One region of the Bradyrhizobium brasilense genome, then DNA from elsewhere that is predicted to be linked to it. Evidence: riboswitches for the same ligand, from Rfam matches in the RefSeq annotation. Region 1 holds a riboswitch; the other holds the start of a gene.
The links. Region 1 has a riboswitch for glycine ahead of QA635_RS17475 (D-amino acid dehydrogenase). Riboswitches for the same ligand answer to the same signal wherever they lie in the genome.
Positions count from the first base shown of each region.

Region 2: linked by a shared signal. The riboswitch ahead of gcvT (glycine cleavage system aminomethyltransferase GcvT) and the one ahead of QA635_RS17475 (D-amino acid dehydrogenase) in region 1 are both predicted to bind glycine.

Region 1 covers NZ_CP121669.1:3,752,389-3,757,524, reverse strand. Annotated here, with positions in the region: gene QA635_RS17485 (ABC transporter substrate-binding protein) at 1-387, opposite strand, end outside; gene QA635_RS17480 (M20/M25/M40 family metallo-hydrolase) at 653-1,783, shown strand; glycine riboswitch at 1,875-1,981, shown strand; glycine riboswitch at 1,985-2,099, shown strand; gene QA635_RS17475 (D-amino acid dehydrogenase) at 2,165-3,523, shown strand; gene QA635_RS17470 (ABC transporter permease) at 3,684-4,625, shown strand; gene QA635_RS17465 (ABC transporter permease) at 4,629-5,136, shown strand, end outside.
Region 2 covers NZ_CP121669.1:3,587,134-3,592,269, reverse strand. Annotated here, with positions in the region: gene alaS (alanine--tRNA ligase) at 1-2,042, opposite strand, end outside; glycine riboswitch at 2,245-2,333, shown strand; gene gcvT (glycine cleavage system aminomethyltransferase GcvT) at 2,475-3,620, shown strand; gene gcvH (glycine cleavage system protein GcvH) at 3,641-4,006, shown strand; gene gcvP (aminomethyl-transferring glycine dehydrogenase) at 4,030-5,136, shown strand, end outside.

The DNA.
Region 1 (5,136 bases):
GACCTTGCCCCAACGCTGCAGCGAGGCGACGCAGTCTTCCGCGGTGACCGGCGCGCCGTCGTGCCACTTCAGGCCGTCGCGCAGCGTGAACGTGTAGGTCAGCTTGTCGTCGGAAACCTTCCAGTCCGCCATCTGCGGCTGGATCTTGAAATTGGAATCCGTCGCCAGCAGCGTGTCATAGATCATGTAGCCATGATCACGGGTGATGTAGGCCGTGGTCATGATCGGATCGATGACGCGCAGATCCGAGTGCATCACCGCGGTGATGGTCTTGCCCGCGGCCATCGCCTGCGGTGCGAATGACAATTCCTGCGGCGCGAACGACAGCGCGAGCGCCGTCAACGCGGCCGCTAGCGTGCGGTGTTTCCAACGCGAGATAGGGAACATGCAATCTCTCCTGACGTGTAACTGGTCAAAGCCGGCTTATTCGTTATGCATGTGGTTCGTTATTTAGGCGAACTAACATGCTGTATGGCTTGTGAAATCGAGACTTGCACCAAGCGCCAAGCGCGTCAATCGGTTTCAAGTCGCATCGGACGTACACAAACGAATGAGGCCGCGCGCCAGATTTTGGCTTTACAAAATCGTCGGCTGAGATTTTCGTAACGCGCGCGCGATGCCGGCGCCGTCAGAACAACAAGAGAGAACAACGATGAACCCCGCCAATCTCCCCTTTGATTCCGAAATGATGCTGCAGGGCCTGCGCAGCTGGGTGGAATGCGAAAGCCCGACCTGGGACGCCGCCGCGGTCGAACGCATGCTCGATCTCGCCGCCCGCGAGATGGCGATCATGGGTGCGACGATCGAGCGCATCGCCGGACGCCAAGGCTTCGCGGGCTGCGTCCGCGCCCGTTTCCCCCATCCGAAACAAGGCCAGCCCGGCATCCTGATCGCCGGCCATCTGGACACCGTTCACCCCGTCGGCACCATCGAGAAGCTGAAGTGGCGGCGCGAAGGCAACAAGTGCTTCGGGCCGGGCATCTTCGACATGAAGGGCGGCAACTACCTGTCGATCGAGGCGATCAGGCAATTGGCGCGCGCCTCCTTCACGACCCCGCTGCCGATCACCGTGCTGTTCACCCCCGACGAAGAGGTCGGCACGCCGTCGACGCGCGACATCATCGAGGCGGAAGCCGCGCGCAACAAATATGTGCTGGTGCCGGAGCCCGGCCGTCCGAACAACGGCGTCGTCACCGGCCGCTACGCGATCGCGCGCTTCAATCTGGAAGCCACCGGCAAGCCCAGCCATGCCGGCGCAACGCTGTCTTCCGGCCGCTCCGCGATCCGCGAGATGGCGCGGCAGATCATCGCCATCGACGGCATGACCACCGAGGACTGCACCTTCTCGGTCGGCATCGTGCATGGCGGCCAGTGGGTCAATTGCGTCGCGACGACCTGCACCGGCGAAGCGCTCAGCATGGCCAAGCGCCAGGCCGATCTCGACCGTGGCGTCGAGCGCATGCTGGCATTGTCGGGCACCACCAACGACGTGACCTTCAAGGTGACGCGCGGCGTTACGCGCCCGGTGTGGGAGCCGGATGCGGGCACCATGGCGCTGTATGAAAAGGCAAAACGCCTTGCGGCAGCGATGGGTCTCGATCTGCCGCACGGCAGCGCCGGCGGCGGCTCGGACGGCAACTTCACAGGCGCGATGGGCATCCCCACGCTCGACGGCCTCGGCGTTCGCGGCGCCGATGCACATACGCTCAACGAGCACATCGAGGTCGACAGCCTCGCCGAACGCGGCCGCCTGATGGCGGCACTGCTGGCGACGCTGGACTGACATCGATTGCACTGCACAACACGTTGGCACTGCCGGATCGAAATTTAGCCTTGTCCATTTTTAAGGCTTCGCCTACGGTCCGGCCGTCCAACGCGACGATGCGGGAGAGATCGAAGCGACAACATTCGTGTTGTTGCCTTTGGCGCCGACGGAGCAACCGCCCCGGAAACTCTCAGGCAAAAGGACTGTATCGTCAGGACGATCTGGAGAGAGACGAACATGGCCGCACATCAAGGGCCATGACGTCCACCGAAGGGGATAGTTCGCTTCTGGCCACAGCCCGATGCGGATCAAGCTCTCAGGTACCGTGACAGATGGGGCGCCGATGCCGGTTTCACCGGTGGTTCGGCGACTCTAACCCACGGGAGCCTGACGACTATCATGCCACACATCGCGATCATCGGCGCCGGCATCACCGGCATAACGACGGCCTATGCCCTGCTTGAACGCGGCTACAAGGTGACCGTCCTCGACAGGCATCGCTACGCCGCGATGGAAACCTCGTTCGCCAATGGCGGACAACTCTCCGCCAGCAACGCCGAGGTGTGGAACAGCGCCGCGACCATCCTCAAGGGGCTGCGCTGGATGCTGAGAAGCGACGCGCCGCTGCTGATGAACCCGAAGCCGAGCTGGCACAAATATTCCTGGATCGGCGAGTTCGTAGGCCACATCACGCGCTATCGCGGCAACACCATCGAGACCACGAAGCTCGCCATCGAAGCGCGCAAGCATCTGTTCTCGATCGCAGAGCGCGAAAACATCGCCTTCGATCTCGAACGCCGCGGCATCCTGCACGTCTATCACGACAGGGCCGGCTTCGAAGCCGGCCTCAAGGTCAACACGCTGCTGCAGCAAGGCGGGCTCGACCGCCGGCCGGTGACATCAGACGAAATCCGCGTCATCGAACCCGCGCTGCAGACGGCCTGCTATGGCGGCTTCTTCACGCCGTCGGACGCGACCGGCGATATCCACAAGTTCACGCGTGGGCTTGCCGACGCCTGCATCCGCCGTGGCGCGAGCTTTGTCCATGAAGCCGACGTCGACACGATCGCACGCGGCGATGACGGCTTCCGCATCGGCTGGAACGAAGCTGCTTCACATGATGCTGCGGTCGCGACACGCCAGCAGCTGCAGGCGGACGGGATCGTGATTTGCGCCGGCGTGGCGAGCCGCCACTTCGCCAGCCTGCTCAACGACCGCGTCAATGTCTATCCGGTGAAGGGCTATTCGATCACCGTGCAGCTCGATGCGCCGCAAAGCCGGAATGCCGCCCCAACCGTCAGCCTGCTCGATGAAGCTGCGAAGATCGTCACCAGCCGGCTCGGCGCCGACCGCTTCCGCGTCGCCGGCACCGCCGAGTTCAACGGCTTCAACCGCGACATTCGCGCCGATCGCATTCAACCGCTGGTGGATTGGGTGCGGCATCATTTCCCGGAGATCGATACGTCGAAAGTCGTGCCATGGGCGGGCCTGCGCCCGATGATGCCGAACATGATGCCGGTGGTTCGCGCCGGACGGATTCCGGGCGTGTTCTACAATACGGGCCACGGTCATCTCGGCTGGACGCTGTCGGCCGCGACGGCGCAGATGGTGGCCCAGGCGATCGACGATTGGCGCGACCTCGATACGCCGCCGATGGCGCCGTCGTTCGGTGCCGGGCTCGATGTGCCCGCCGACGCGCGCAAAGCTGAAATCAATCCACCTTCCAGTGGACTGCTTCGAACTTCACCGGAGGAATAATCGCGGCCCACAGGACTGATTAGCTGCACCGCAAAATCCGCAGCACCGATGGCATGGGACTTGCTCAAGTTCTACCGTGAGTCTGCTACCATCTGTGCTACGGTCTGGTGTGCAACGGTCCCGCTGGGGACTTCATCGACCACAACCCAACGGATCAAATTTGCTCGGATATCTGCTTCGCCGCATCCTCGCCGCCATTCCCGTGATGGGCGTGGTGGCTCTGTTCGTGTTCCTGTTGCTGCGGCTGACGCCGGGCGACCCGGCCGCCATCCTCGCCGGCGACAATGCGACGCCCGAACAGCTCGAACGCATTCGGACCTCGCTTGGTCTGAACGAGCCGATCTACATCCAGTTCTACACCTGGATCGCCAAGCTGCTGCACGGCGACCTCGGCGTCTCCCTGATCTCGAACAAGCCGATCCTCGAAATGATCGTCCCGCGCCTCGAGCCCTCGATCTCGGTCGCGCTGGCCACCATCATCCTCTCGATCCTGGTGGCGGTGCCGCTCGGCGTGATCGCGGCGTGGAAGCACGGCACCTGGATCGACCGCTTCGTGATGGGGCTCTCGGTGCTCGGCTTCTCGGTGCCGGTGTTCGTGATCGGCTATGTGCTGATCCAGATCTTTGCGATTGATCTGCGCTGGGTTCCGGTACAGGGCTTCAAGAGCATCTCGGCCGGCTTCGGTCCGTTCTTCCAGCGCCTCATCCTGCCGACCTGCACGCTCTCCTTCATCTATGTCGCGCTGATCGCACGCATGACGCGGGCCTCGATGCTCGATGTGCTCGGCGAGGATTACGTGCGCACGGCGCGGGCCAAGGGCATCGGCGAGACCGGCGTGCTGCTGCGCCATGCGCTGCGCAACGCGGCCGTGCCGGTCATCACCGTGATCGGTTCCGGCTTCGCGCTGCTGATCTCCGGCGTCGTCGTCACCGAAAGCGTGTTCAACCTGCCCGGCATCGGCCGCCTCACCGTCGATGCGGTGCTGGCGCGCGACTATCCGGTGATCCAGGCGATGATCCTGTTGACGTCGGGTATCTACGTCGCGGTCAATCTGTTGATCGACCTCGCCTACACCCTGCTCGATCCTCGTATCCGGTACTGAGCAATGGCGATCGAAACCCTTCCCGAATCCTCGCTTCCCGTCACCCGGCCGTTCCGCGTCAAGTTCGGCTTCCTGACGTCGACGCCGATCATCGCGATTGCGACGATCAGCCTCGCTCTCATCATCCTGATGGCGATCTTCGCGCCGCTGCTTGCCCCGCATGATCCTCTGCTGCTGACGCCGTCGCAGCGGCTGAAGCCGTCGAGCGCGCAATATCTGCTCGGCACCGACGCCTATGGCCGCGACCTGTTGTCGCGCATCATCTACGGCGCACGGATCTCGCTGGTGATCGGGCTCGGCGCCGCCGTCTGCTCGATCGCCATCGGCCTTCTGATCGGCCTCGTCGCCGGCTTCTTCCGCTGGGTCGATGCGGTGCTGATGCGCGTGATGGACGGCTTGATGGCGATCCCCGCCATCCTGCTCGCGATCGCCGTGGTGTCGCTGTCGGGGGCCAGCATCTGGACCGTGATGGTCGCGATCACCATCCCCGAGATCCCGCGCGTGGCGCGGC
Region 2 (5,136 bases), 170 kb from region 1:
TGGGTGCCGCCGCAGAGCTCGACCGACCAGCCAAGCGCGTTCTGGCCGTGATCGCGGGCGCCCTTGCCCATCGACACGACGCGAACCTCGTCGCCGTATTTCTCGCCGAACAGCGCGCGGGCGCCGGCCTCGCGGGCATCGTCGACGCCCATGACCCGGGTCGTGACCTCGTCATTCTCCAGCACGACATCGTTGGCGATGTCCTCGATCCGGGCGAGCTCTTCCGGCGTGATCTGCTTCGGATGCACGAAGTCGAAGCGCAGCCGGTCCGGCGTGACCAGCGAGCCGCGCTGCGCGATGTGATCGCCGAGCACCTGGCGCAGCGCCTCGTGCAACAGATGCGTCGCCGAATGGTTGGCGCGGATCGACGAGCGCCTGGTGTGATCGACCTCGAGCTGCAATGCGGTGCCGTTACCGAGCGTGCCCTGCTCCACCGTGCCGAGATGCACGAACAGATCGCCGGCCTTCTTCTGCGTGTCGGTGACGCGGAACTTGACGCCCTCGCCGGTCAGCACGCCGGTGTCGCCGACCTGGCCGCCGGACTCGCCGTAGAACGGGGTCTGGTTCAGCACGATCGCGCCGCTCTCGCCGGCCTTCAGGCTCTCGACCTCGGCGCCGTCCTTGATCAGCGCCGTCACCGCGCCTTCCGCGCTCTCGGTTTCGTAGCCGAGGAATTCGGTCGCGCCGAGCTTCTCGCGCAGCGGGAACCAGATCGCCTCGCTCGCCGCCTCGCCCGAACCTGCCCAGGAGGCACGCGCCTTCACGCGCTGCCGCTCCATCGCGTCGGTGAACGACGCCTGGTCGACGCTGATGCCGCGCGACTTCAGCGCGTCCTGCGTCAGATCGAGCGGGAACCCATAGGTGTCGTACAGCGTGAACGCGGTGTCGCCGTCGAACATGTCGCCCTTCTTGAGGCCGGCGCTCTTCTCGTCGAGGATCGACAGGCCGCGCGCCAGCGTCTTGCGGAAGCGCGTCTCCTCCAGCCGCAGCGTCTCCTCGATCAGCTTCTCCGCACGGACCAGATCCGGATAGGCCTGGCCCATCTCGCGGACCAGCGCCCAGACCAGGCGATGCATCAGCGGCTCGCTCGCGCCCAAGAGCTGTGCATGGCGCATCGCGCGGCGCATGATCCGGCGCAGCACGTAGCCGCGGCCTTCGTTCGACGGCAGCACGCCGTCGGTGATCAGGAACGCGGACGAGCGCAGATGGTCCGCGATCACCCGATACGACCCAACGTTCTGCTCGTTCGGACCGTGCCCGAGGGTAGACGCGGCGGCATCGATCAGATTGCGGAACAGATCGGTCTCGAACACGCTCTCGACGCCCTGCAGGATGCAGGCCATGCGCTCGAGCCCCATGCCGGTGTCGATCGAGGGACGCGGCAGCGCTACGCGCTCCTCCTTCGTCACCTGCTCGTACTGCATGAACACCAGGTTCCAGAATTCGAGGAAGCGATCGCCATCCTCCTCCGGGCTGCCCGGAGGTCCGCCCCAAATGTGCTCGCCGCGGTCGATGAAGATTTCGGAGCACGGACCGCACGGGCCGGTATCGCCCATCGCCCAGAAATTGTCCGAGGTCGGGATGCGGATGATGCGGTCGTCCGAGAAGCCCGCGATCTTTTTCCAGTAGCCGGCCGCCTCGTCGTCGGTGTGGTAGACGGTGACCAGCAGCTTGTCCTTCTTCAGCCCGAAATCCTTGGTGATCAGATTCCAGGCGAGCTCGATCGCGCGCTCCTTGAAGTAATCGCCGAACGAGAAGTTGCCGAGCATCTCGAAGAAGGTGAGATGGCGCGCGGTGTAGCCGACATTGTCGAGGTCGTTATGCTTGCCGCCGGCGCGCACGCACTTCTGCGACGTCGTGGCGCGCTGGTAGCCGCGCTTCTCGACGCCGGTGAAGACGTTCTTGAACTGCACCATGCCGGCATTGGTGAACATCAAGGTCGGGTCGTTGCGCGGAACCAGCGGCGACGAGGCCACGATCTCGTGCCCGTTCTCCTTGAAGAAGTTCAGAAATGTCGACCTGATGTCGTTGACGCTGCTCATGTTCATCCAATCGGAAAAAGGGGCCGGCCAGCCGCAAAAAGGCGTCATTTTCCGGCCGAACGCTTTTAGACATTGCCAGCTGCGGTGTCCAGAAACTGTGCAGGCGGATCATGGGCTTGCCGCGGCAGCACAAAGCCCATTGGATAGTTGCTGCAGCTGCGTTGACAGTCTTGGTGGCGCCGTGTTTTCTACCTACCTATACCTAGTCACGTCGGGAGAGACCGGCCTTACCGCCGGCGCCGAAGGAGCAACCGCCCCGGAAACTCTCAGGCAAAAGGACCGCGTGACGTCTGACATCTGGAAAGAGACGCTGGGGTTCGCCCCGATGCGTCCGCCGACGGGATAATACTCTCAGGCACAGCGACAGATGGGGCTTTCTGCAGGTTTCTCAAGGGGAAATAGGTCCCCGGCGGGAACCGCGAGGGCCCTGTGATGCTTGCGCGCGAAACCTCCCCGCTGAAACAGACCCCGCTGCACGCGCTGCATCTCGCGCGCGGCGCCAAGATGGTGCCGTTCGCCGGCTATGACATGCCGGTGCAATACGCGGCCGGCGTGCTGAAGGAGCACCTGCACACCCGCAAGGAAGCCGGCCTGTTCGATGTGTCGCACATGGGCCAACTCGTACTGAAGGCCAAATCCGGCAAGGTCGCCGACGCCGCGCTCGCACTGGAAAAACTGGTGCCGCAGGACATCGTCGGCATCGCGCCGGGACGGCAGCGCTACGCGCAATTCACCAACAATGACGGCGGCCTGCTCGACGACCTGATGGTGGCGAATTTCGGCGATCACCTGTTCCTCGTGGTCAACGCCGCTTGCAAGGCCGAGGACGAGGCGCATCTGCGCGCGAGTCTCTCCGACGCCTGCGAGATCGTCTCGCTGGCCGACCGCGCGCTGATCGCGCTGCAGGGCCCGAAAGCCGAATCGGCGCTGGCGAAACTTTGTGCAGATGTCGGTTCGACGAAATTCATGGACGCCGGTCCGCGCCGCGTCGGCGACGTCGACTGCTTCGTCTCGCGCTCCGGCTATACCGGCGAGGACGGCTTTGAGATTTCCGTGCCCGCAGACAAGGTGGAAGCCCTGGTCACCGCGCTGCTCGACAATCCCGACGTGTTGCCGATCGGGCTCGGCGCGCGCGACAGCCTGCGGCTCGAAGCCGGGCTCTGCCTCTATGGCCATGACATCGACACCACGACGACGCCGGTCGAAGGCGCGCTGGAATGGTCGGTGCAGAAGGTTCGCCGCAGCGGCGGCGCCCGCGCCGCCGGCTTCCCGGGCGCCGACAAGATTCTCGCGCAGTTCGCAGATGGCGCTGCGCGCCGGCGGGTCGGCCTGAAGCCCGACGGCCGCGCCCCGGTGCGCGAAGGCGCCGCGCTGTTCGCCGATGCCGGCTCGACCGAGCAGATCGGCAAGGTGACCTCGGGCGGCTTCGGCCCGAGCCTCAATGCGCCGGTCGCGATGGGCTATCTGCCTACCGCCCTTTCCGCCGTCGGCACCACCGTTTTCGCCGAAGTGCGCGGCCAGCGGCTCCCGCTGAAGGTCTCCGCCACGCCCTTCGTCCCCAATACCTACAAACGCTAAACGCCAAAGGACCGATCCCCATGACGACGCTGTACACGTCCGACCACGAATGGCTCCGCATCGAGGGCGACGTCGCCACGATCGGCATCACCGACTATGCGCAGTCGCAGCTCGGCGACGTCGTGTTCGTCGAACTGCCCAAGATCGGCCGCAGCCTGAAGAAGGCCGAGGCCGCCGCTGTCGTCGAATCCGTCAAGGCCGCTTCCGACGTCTACGCGCCGATCTCCGGCGAGGTGGTCGAGGTCAACGACGCGCTCGCCGCCGAGCCCGCGCTGGTCAATTCCGACGCCGGCGGCAAGGCCTGGTTCTTCAAGCTGAAGATTGCCGACAAGGGCGAGCTCGGCGGCCTGATGGACGAGGCCGCCTACGCCGCGCACACCGCCTAAAGGATCACCCCGAGGATCACGTCATGAACGCGCCCTTCAAGCCGATCAACGAAGCCGCCACCGATTTCGTCCGCCGCCACATCGGACCGTCGCCGCGCGACGTCAACGCGATGCTGGAGACGGTCGGCGCCACGAGCCTGCAGGCGCTGATGAATGAGACGCTGCCGGCGTCGATCCGGCAGAAGGCGCCGCTCGATCTCGGCCGGGCGCTGAGCGAGACCGAGGCGCTCGCGCATATGAGCGAGCTCGCCGCGCAGAACCAGGTGTTCACTTCGCTGATCGGCCAGGGCTATTCGGGCACCATCCTGCCCGCGGTGATCCAGCGCAACATTCTGGAGAACCCGGCCTGGTACACCGCCTATACGCCGTACCAGCCGGAGATCAGCCAGGGCCGGCTCGAGGCGCTGTTCAACTTCCAGACCATGATCTGCGATCTCACCGGGCTCGACGTCGCCAACGCCTCGCTGCTCGACGAGGCGACCGCCGCGGCGGAAGCGATGGCGCTCGCCGAGCGCCACTCGCAGGTCAAGGCGAAGGTGTTCTTCGTCGACAAGGAGGTGCATCCGCAGACGCTGGCGGTGATGCGCACGCGCGCCGCGCCGCTGGGCTGGGCGCTGGTGGTCGGCGATCCCCTGACCGAGCTCGACAACGCCGACGTGCTCGGCGCGCTGCTGCAATATCCGGGAACGTCGGGCGCGGTTCGCGACCTCAAGCCTGCCATCGCGTCGCTGCGCGCCAAGGGCGCGCTGGCGATCGTCGCGGCGGACCTGCTGTCGCTGACGCTGCTCGCCTCGCCCGGCGAGCTCGGCGCCGACATCGCGATCGGTTCGGCGCAGCGGTTCGGCGTGCCGATGGGGTATGGCGGACCGCACGCCGCCTATATGGCGGTGCGCGACACGCTGAAGCGCTCGCTGCCCGGCCGCATCGTCGGCCTTTCCGTGGATTCGCGTGGGCAGCCCGCCTATCGCCTCGCGCTGCAGACCCGCGAGCAGCATATCCGCCGCGAGAAGGCGACCTCGAACATCTGCACCGCGCAGGTGCTGCTCGCCGTGATCGCCTCGATGTATGCGGTCTATCACGGTCCCGAGGGCCTGACCCATATCGCACGCAGCGTGCATCGTCGCGCCACC